Regions from separate parts of the Alteromonas sp. ABH4_456 genome, predicted to be linked through region 2. Evidence: predicted binding sites of a transcription regulator. Region 2 holds the regulator's gene; the other holds the start of a gene.
The links. The regulator FNR, encoded in region 2, switches genes on or off when oxygen is low (the NO sensors DNR and NnrR bind a similar motif). The targets are predictions, from matches to a motif close to TTGATCTAGATCAA.
Positions count from the first base shown of each region.

Region 1 (4,907 bases), on a different contig from region 2:
GCGGTGATCAATGATTTAGTCGATATTGATACTGTAGAAATTCTTCGCGGCCCTCAGGGCTCACTTTTCGGTAAAAATACACCGGCTGGTGCAGTGGTTTTCAGAACGCGACAACCTGATTTTGAAACCGGCAATGGTTTTATTACAGTAACCGCCGGCAATGGTGATTTGATCCGGCTAAGCGGAGCAACGTCAATTAATGTAATTGATAATAAACTGGCTGCCAGAGTATCAGGCTTCAGTACGCGCAGGGATGGATGGATTGATGACACAGGCTATGGTGACGACACAATTAATGACAGGAACCGTTCCGGTGTGCGTCTTCAAACCCTGTATACGCCGTCAGACGACGTATCAGTGCGGATAATTGCCGATTACGCAGAACTCGATGAACATTGTTGCGGCGCATTAACGTTGCAGGATAACCGGCAAGCAAACGGTGTCGAAGGGAAATACGGAACAGACACCTTGCTGATGATGCCACCGTACAATGCCACCTTATTTACCGGTGATGAGTTTTACCGCTATACCACGGCACTCAGCTCCCTGCCCGAATCCCGCATGCAGGACAAGGGGCTTTCTGCAGAAATAAACTGGCAAACATCCCCCGCATTATTGCTCACCTCCATCACAGCCTGGCGTGGCTTTGACAGCTTCGACCAGACAGATACAGATTTTACTGATGCAGACTTGCTTTCCACTACCAATAACGCCCGACAACAGGCGTTTTCCCAGGAGTTGCGGGCAACCTGGTCCGGTGAGCATGTCACTACCATCGCCGGATTGTGGTATTTCAGCCAGAACCTTGACCTGGATTTTGCTATCACCACCGGTGACGCATTTCCGGCATTTTTCGCAGCGTCTGCGGCTGAACTGCAACCCCTGACTGACGGCGTAAATGCCCTGAGTGCAGCAACATCCGGCCTTGTCCCCGCTGTTGCATCAGCCACGCCCGGCCAGACTCAGTTTGCCCACAATGCTTATCAGCAGCAGGACAGCCTGGCCGTATTCAGCCAGACTGACTGGCAATTTGCTGAAGAATTTACCCTCACCGCCGGATTACGATACACCCGCGAGGATAAAACATTGACCGCCCGCTTTGATGAACAGGGTCCTGGCATTGACGGATTACCAACAGGTACTGAAAACATTCCTGATCCGCTGAGTGCCGCTGTCGCCCTTGGCTCTTTTGCTCAGAGCCTGGCAACCGGCAATCCCCCTGATTACACGCAACTCAGTGCGCTGCTTCCTTTTACTCAGGCGGGCTGGGGCTATTACTTTCTCGGTACAGCATCGGTACTTCCCCGTAGTGATCTGGACGAAAAACGTAACGACGGACAACTTACAGGGACGCTGAAAATAAGCTGGCAACCAGATAACAATAGCCTCTGGTATGCCAGTACCAGCACAGGGTTTAAATCGGGAGGCATGAATACAGATCGTATTGCCGAAGGGTTAAGCCCCCAATTTAACGCAGAAAAAGCCACCGCTTACGAACTGGGTGTGAAAAAACAATTTCCGGAGCAAAACCTGCGCATTAACGGTGCACTGCATTACACCCAAATCAAAGATTTTCAGGCCTCGACTTTTACCGGTCTTGGTTTTAATTTACAAAATGCCGGCGACTTACATACTAAAGGGTATGAACTTGAAATTGTCTGGTTTCCTGTTTCCGATACCCGTGCCGGCCTGACCCTTGCCCGTACCCTTACCGGTTTTGACGATTTTGAAAAAGGCACCTGCCAGGTTGCTTATCCCTGGCATACCGGGACGGATGATCCCGGCCGGCCTTCTGCAGATACACCCTACTGCTCCAGAACCGGTGATCGCCTGGGGTTTGAACCGGAAACCTCTGCCAGCCTGACGTTGCAACACACATTAATGGCAGGCGGGTATCCGGTTGTCATGGCTGCAGATTATCAATATACGGGAGACTTGTTCCTTGATGATACTAACGATCCGTATAAACACAGCAGCAGTTATGCCCTGGTGAACGCACGGGTTGAACTGTCAGTCCCGCAGTGGGATACACGCATCACGTTATGGGGCAGGAATCTGACAAATAAAGAGTACATCGCCAGAAACGGTTTCGATGTACCTGTTCAGGCCGGCAAGCTTATGGCTTATCCCGGCCAGCCGCTCTCCTGGGGTGTCACTGTTACCCGCAAGTTCTGATTGTCATTTCGAAGAGTAAACGCCGGCCGGTTGCGTTTTACAAAACTGGCTGGCGAAAACTTGAAGTAGATCAACAACACCTCTTTGTCTGCTGATTATACTTTCCGTGCATTCTACTCAAGCCGGAATAACCATGTCAGCAAACGAATTATTCGATCCCGCACGCCTGAAGAAATACAATATTAACGGGCCGCGCTATACCTCTTACCCAACCGCATTAACGTTTTCCGGGTTATCTGAACCAGCGCCTCTGGAAAAAGCACTGAGTGTCACTCAGGCCAGCGGCGTTTCGCTGTATGTACATATTCCTTTCTGCCACAGCCTTTGTTATTACTGCGGCTGCAATAAAATTGTGACCAGACATCAGGAAAAAGCAGATCGTTATCTGGATTATCTGGAAAAAGAAATTCAACGGCGCGCGCCTGCTTTCCGGCACCGTAAAGCGGAACAAATACACTTGGGAGGGGGCACGCCGGGGTTCCTCACAGAGCAACAGCAAACACGCCTGGCAGGTATGCTGAAATCGGCTTTTGATGTGGTCAACGATGCAGAAATGAGTATTGAAATCGATCCCCGCCGTACCACGCCTGCTTATTTGCGACACCTTGCCTCTTTAGGCTATAACCGCCTGAGTATTGGCGTACAGGATACGGATTACCGTGTGCAGGAAGCGATAAACCGGGTTCAGAGCACATCGCATATCGCCACGCTGGTAGATTGCGCCCGTTCCGCCGGATTTAAATCTGTGAATCTGGATCTGATTTACGGCCTGCCTCATCAGACAGCAGATACCTTTGCTTCTACACTGGCAGCGGTAAAGGCGATGACGCCGGAGCGGATTTCCCTGTTCAGCTACGCCCATCTGCCTGAGCGGTTTGCTGCCCAGCGCAAAATAAAAGATGAGTGGCTGCCTTCTGCACAGGTAAAAACAGGGCTCATGAAACAAGCCATCACCAGCCTTACACAGGCAGGTTATGAAATGATTGGCATGGACCATTTCGCCCTGCCGTCTGACGAACTGGCCGAAGCGCAACGGAATAAAAAATTGCACCGGAATTTTCAGGGCTACACCACACGGGGGGATCTGGATTTACTGGGACTGGGCGTTTCCTCTATCAGTGCCGCAGGCAATGCTTACCTGCAAAACCCGAAAACCCTGAATGACTATTACGGCAAACTTGATAACAATGAAGAAATTGCAGAAAAAGGCGTGTTTCTGTCGCCCTCAGATTTGCTCAGACGCTACGTTATCCAACAATTAATGTGCAATCTTACCGTGGACTTTTCTGCAACAGAGGCGCTTTTCGGTATTCAGTTCCGCCAGCATTTTGAGCCGGAACTGGCGGCACTGAAAGAATTTGAAGAAGATGGTTTATTACAGGTAACCGGAACGGGTATCGAGGTATTTCCGTCAGCAAGACTGTTTATCCGCATCATCTGTATGACTTTCGACGCTTACCTTAAAGGCAGCGCCGCAATTCAGCACCGGTATTCCCGAGTTATCTGAGTTTAAACCTGGCGGTTACAGCTTCTCCCTCACGGAACTGTAACCGTTCCTGGGACAACTGACTGATCAGCGCAAACAATCTGCTGCGGCCACACATCAGATTTATCATTACCTGCCCGCCCCGGCTTTCAGACACGGACTCAATGACACAGGGTAAGGCATTGACAATGGAAGAGGCATTAGCTTCCTGCCGGTCGATACTGACATCCCTGGCGTCGATGGTCAGCATGGCCTGTTCCTTACTGACCACAGGATAGCGTGCATAGAGCGTATGCCCTTCGCATTCTATGGCATAACAAGCCTGCTCGGGCAGATGTGCTTTTAGTGCGCCTTTAAGCACACTGAACTGCTGTTCGAAATTTGGCATAGACGGAGTTAACTGTGCCAGCACATCATTTGATGCGCCCTGATGGACAATACTGCCCTGCTCCATCCATGCCATGTATTCACTGTACAAAGCCAGTTCACGGAGGTCGTGGGACACCATCAGCATTTTCAGACCGCTGCGGGCCAGCTTTGTTAAATACTTAAGCACATCGTGTTTTAACGTATCATCCAGCGCGCTCACCGGTTCATCCAGTAACAGGATTTGCGGTGAATTTAAAATGGCTCTGGCAATGGCTACCCGCTGCGCTTCGCCTCCCGAGAGTGTATCGGGCATACGTGTCATCAGGTGATTACATTTACACCCCAGAACCACCTCGTCAAAGTGATAGGTCTGCTGTTTTGCAAAATCTGCCGCCAGCAGTAAATTCTGCCCCACTGATAAATGGGGGAATAACAGACTGTCCTGAAACACGAGCCCTGTGCGGACCCTGGCAATGCGACTATTTTCCCACTGCCCGGTGACTATTGCAGAACCGGTAAGTCCGGCCAGGCAACGCAGAAATGTTGATTTACCGGCGCCGGATGGTCCGCTCAGGCCAATAAATTGTGCCGTTGCCGGTAACTGAATACTGGCATTGAGTTGCAGATTGTCCCATGTTGCCTGCACTACGACTTCCATGACGACACTCCGTTTCGGTTATAGCGGTAAAGCAGCGCCATCAAGAGGAAGGAAAAGACCAGCAAGCCAAGAGCAAGCGCATGAGCCTGACCGTATTCAAGTGCCTCCACATGCTCAAACAACGCAATAGACAGTACCTGAGTTTCACCCGGAATATTGCCGCCTATCATCAGCACCACACCAAATTCACCGATGGTGTGGGCGAAACTTAATCCAAGT
Region 1 covers NZ_JBSWXO010000011.1:116,595-121,501, reverse strand. The annotation lists gene ACXAG2_RS16475 (TonB-dependent receptor) at 1-2,175, shown strand, start outside; gene hemN (oxygen-independent coproporphyrinogen III oxidase) at 2,309-3,682, shown strand; gene ACXAG2_RS16465 (ATP-binding cassette domain-containing protein) at 3,675-4,688, opposite strand; gene modB (molybdate ABC transporter permease subunit) at 4,676-4,907, opposite strand, start outside.
Region 1: the regulator FNR is predicted to act here: its motif matches at 2,236-2,249, upstream of hemN (oxygen-independent coproporphyrinogen III oxidase).

Region 2 (4,907 bases):
ATGACGACGAGTTCTGCATCCAGCTGTTCAGTCACTTTCGGAATGGCTATATCAGGTAATCCCTCAACAACATGGCAATTTGCTACGCCGATCCCAAATTTAGCGCTGTGGTTTTCCATTTCCTGAACATGATGATTGCGCACAGCATTATGATACGTCTCAGGATTGAAATCGGGGATCTCAATGGCGATATTCAGTGGGGCAGAAGGATAGGCATTAACCAGATGTACCTGACCGCTCAGTAACTCTGCATAATCCTTTGCGATACCGGTCAACTTGTCATTCAGTTGTGCATGTTCTTTGTCTTCTGTACCCACATTGACTGCCGCAACAATATTACCGTGTTCAGGCCAGGCATGGGCTTTGACAAGTAAAACCGGAGCCGGACATTTTCTTAGTAAGTGCCAGTCTGTTGGTGTAAAGAGCACTGATGCAAAATCATCGTGTTTGCGGGTAGCTTTAACGACCAGGTCAACCTGACGGTTAATGGTGTAGCGGGTAATGGCTTCGTAACGTTTATCACTCCACTCAACAGCAACCTTTACATCATAATCATCGTAGCGGGTCAGATTTTTTTCTGCCCAGGCAATACGGTCTTTGGTTACCGCATCACGCACGGCTTCACGCTCACTGCGGGTGAGCATTGTTGTCATGGCATAAGAAAAGTCGTATACAACAAGCAGTGCGTGTACTTCTGCACCGGTTTTACGGGCAATTTCGATGGCTCTTGAAAGGGCAGGTTGTTCAGGGTTGTCGGCCTGAACGACGGCGAGAATACGTTTGCAGGTGATCATGGCGTCTCTCCTTATTGATGAAGACAATAATACTGCCTTCATCTTTAGTATAAGACTTACAGCAGGAGAGACCTTGTTTCAGATCAATATTTCAACGGGATCTTAATCCACGCAAAGAGTAGGAATGTCCATAGAGTGCAGCTTTTTATCCATAGCCGCAAAATCCAGAACAGTAATGAGCTTCCCGTCTACTTTGATAATGCCTTCTTTCTGGAAGCGGGTCAGTAAGCGGCTGATCGTTTCTACCGTTAAACCGAGATAATTACCGATTTCGTTGCGGGTCATACTCAGATTGAACTGACGGTGAGAAAAACCCCGTTCTTCAAACCGACCGGACAGATGGGCGATAAAATAAATCAGACGTTCTTCTGCCGTCCGTTTATTCAGCAGCATCATCATTTCGTGATCCTGCTTAATTTCAGCACTCATAAAACGCATGATCTGATGGCGCAATTTTGGGAATTGCTCAGACATTTTTTCAAGGGTGGAATAGGGAAGCTCACACACCATGGCAGTTTCCAGCGCCTGAGTATAACTCTGGTGAGTGTCGTCACGTAAACCGTCAAAACCGATAATATCGCCAGGGAAGTGGAAACTGATAATTTGCTCTTCACCTTCTTTATCGGTGACAAAAGACTTAAATGAACCTGCCCGCACGGCGTACAGAGAGGTAAATTTATCGCCGGCTTCTACCAGGGTGTCGTGTTTATGCAAAGGTTTTTTGCGTTCAATGATGTCATCCAGTGACTCAATCTCAGTTTTGTTGAGGGCCACAGGCAGACACAGATGGCTGAAACTGCAACTCTGGCAGTGTATAGAAAAATCCGAACGTTTTTGCATGCTCACTTCCCGCTGTTTGCGATAATTCTAATGTATAGTACTTAAAGCCTGCCACAACAGCAAAAATGCGTACAACAGCAAACTCAAAGCAATGATTTGACGAACTACGGGTTGTCTGAAACCTGAGGAAAGCCAGTCTGCACCTGCCCGGACAGCCAGCAACGCCGGTAGCGTTCCTAAACCAAAACCGGCCATGATTACAGCACCGGATATTGCCGTCCCTGAAGCCAGTGCCCACGTCAGGGTGGAATAAACCAGTCCACAGGGCAACCATCCCCAAATCATACCATAGGGAAAGGCGCTAATAGGAGACCTGAAAGGTAAAAACCGTTTCGACAGCGGCTGAATTCTCTGCCAGAGTTTACTGCCGAGGGCTTCAACAGCGGTCAGGCCACGCCACCAGTTACCCAGATAACAGGCCATGGCAATCAGCATGATGCCACTGAATACAGCGAGTACGGGGCCGGTCACCGGTACAGCATCTTTTGCTATCTGCCCGATACCGCCGGTTACAGCGCCGGCAAGTATATAGCTGAATATACGACCAAAGTTATAGCTAAGCGCATAGGGTAAAGGGGATGAGCCTGCCGGCGTGGCGGCAGACAGTGCCAGCGATACGCCGCCGCACATTCCCACACAATGAACGCCTCCGCCCAGCCCGACCAGCAAGGCAGAAAAAAACGACAGATCACTCATTGAGTTTTTTTCGTTCTTCGGCCAGCTTTTTTTCTTCAGGAGATAAATCATCATCGAAAAGAATACTGTAGCCCTGGCGATCCAGGTCTTCAAACTGGTTCGATTTTACTGCCCAAAAAAATACGCCGATGGCAATGGCCACAATAATCACAGCAAGGGGAATAAGGACGTAAATTATACTCATAGCGTTACTTTAACAGTCTCGTCGAATTAGTTACTACCAGAATACTACTCAGGCTCATACCAATCACCGCCATCCACGGCGTCAGGATGCCGGATACTGCAAACGGCAGGATAACCAGATTGTAGCCTACGGCCCATCCCATATTCTGCCTGACTGTCGCTTTTACTCTTCTGGCCATCAGAGTAAGGTGTCCGAGTACAGCCAGCTTATCATTTAATAAAATCACATCTGCGGCACTTTTTGCGATATCCGTGGCATTACCCACTGCAATGCTAACATCAGCCGCTGCCATCACCGGCGCGTCGTTAATACCATCACCCAGCATCATGACATGACGGCCCTGCCGCTGAAGGGCTGTCACGGCGTTTAATTTATCTTCAGGGCTGTTCCCGCCTGTGGCTTTGTCTACAGGTAAATTCTTTGCAATGTCGTCAACATTTTGCTGAATATCGCCACTCAGAATTATCCGCTCCAGTTGCGCCAGTTTGCTCAGGCTGTCTGCGGCATCCGCTTTAATTTTATCTGCTACACGAAAGGCGGCAACGGGCACACCGTTTTCGGTAAGAAACACGTTAGCGGGAAAAGGCGACAGGCCGGCATCAACACCGGTGAAAGAAGCCGAACCGGCTTTATAACTGCGGCCATTGCATTGCGCGCTGATACCCATTCCGGCCACAACGTCAACTTGACTCAGAATTAATCCCTGATTGTAATCAGAAACAAAGGCAGCGGCAACCGGATGTTCTGAACGGGACTCTATTGCCCCCATCAAAGCACGGATTGCATTTTCCCGTGCCGGCTCAGCAAACCAGCTGTTTATCTGAGCAAACTTTCCTTCGGTCAGTGTTCCGGTTTTATCCAGCACCAGGGTATCTACGTGGTTGATTTGCTCCAGTGCATCGGCTCTTTTCAATAAAATGCCATGCCGGTTAAGGTTTGCCATTGCGCAGGTGAGGGCAGATGGCGTAGCCAGCCCCAGCGCACAGGGGCAGGTTGCTACCAGTACTGCAATGCTGATCCAAAAGGCATTATCATTACCCTGCCAGTGCCAGTAAGCCCATGAAGATGCAGCCGTAATCAGTACTACGGCGACAAAATAACTGGAAAAACGGTCAGCCATAAGAGCGACCCGGGGCTTCACAGCCATAGCGGTGGATTGCAGACGGATGATCTGATTTACCAGCGCAAATTTTAACGCCCTGGTGACCGTTATCGTTATTACGCCGGTACGGTTTACCGTACCCCCGAACACCGTATCGCCGGTTTGTTTACGCACCGGATTAAACTCGCCGGTAAGCATCGATTCATCGGTTTCACTGGCACCGTCAGTCACAATACCGTCTACGGGAATGGTCTCTCCGGCTTTGACCACGACAGCATCGCCGGTTTTGAGCGATTTCGCCAGTACCTGTGTTACGGTGTTATCCGCAGCCACCTGATTAGCGGTTACCGGAATATACTGCAACATATTCGCTGAGATCTGCGCGGCGCGGTGCCTGCTCCGGTGTTCCAGAAAACGACTCAGTAAAAGCAGGAAAATAAACATGCAAACTGATTCAAAATACACTTCGCCGCGACCGGTAACCGTTGCAAACAGACCGGACAGCCAGGTGCCCAACACTGCAATACTCACCGGTACATCCATATTCACGGTACTAGCCGACAAAGCCTTAAGCGCGCCAACGTAAAACGTACTCCCGGAATACAGCACCACCGGTGTGGTCAGAACCAGCGCTATCCAGTGAAAATAAGACCGTGTCTGTGCATCCATTGCATCGAACAAATCAAAATACAGGGCCGCCGCCAGCATCATTACCTGCATGGTCATCAGACCTGCGAGGCCGAGTTTTTTCAAAAAGCGCTTATCTTCCGCTTTGTATGAAGCTTCATGCTGGTCCGGTTGAAACGGCAGCGCCGGGTAACCAATACGCCGTAGCGTAGCCATGATGCTGCTGAGCGATACTGCCTCAGGTTTCCATATAACCACTGCGCGTCGCTGTGCTACATTCACCGCAATCTGGCTGACACCGGTGATCCGCGACAATTGCTTTTCAATCAGCCAGCCGCAGGCCGCACAGGTTATGCCTTCAAGAGTTAGCTCAATATGCTTGTTATTACCGTTATCAACGACGAACTCTTCCTGTAAGGCAGGCTCGTCATAGACAGACAGTTTATCCAGTGTTTCGCTTAATGCTGCATCACCTTTAGAGGCCGGTTCAGTGCGGAAGCGGTAATAGTCTTCCAGTCCGTTCCCGGTGATGGCCTGAGCCACGGCCTGACAGCCCGGACAGCAAAAATGGCGTTCCTGCCCAAGCACAAATGCAGTAAACGGCTTACCGGGTATATTAGGCTCGCCACAGTGGTAACAAGAAGAGTCGTCGCTCACGGGCTAA
Region 2 covers NZ_JBSWXO010000001.1:59,650-64,556, reverse strand. The annotation lists gene uspE (universal stress protein UspE) at 1-794, opposite strand, end outside; gene fnr (fumarate/nitrate reduction transcriptional regulator Fnr) at 897-1,634, opposite strand; gene ACXAG2_RS00290 (sulfite exporter TauE/SafE family protein) at 1,662-2,330, opposite strand; gene ccoS (cbb3-type cytochrome oxidase assembly protein CcoS) at 2,323-2,514, opposite strand; gene ACXAG2_RS00280 (heavy metal translocating P-type ATPase) at 2,519-4,900, opposite strand; gene ACXAG2_RS00275 (FixH family protein) at 4,897-4,907, opposite strand, start outside.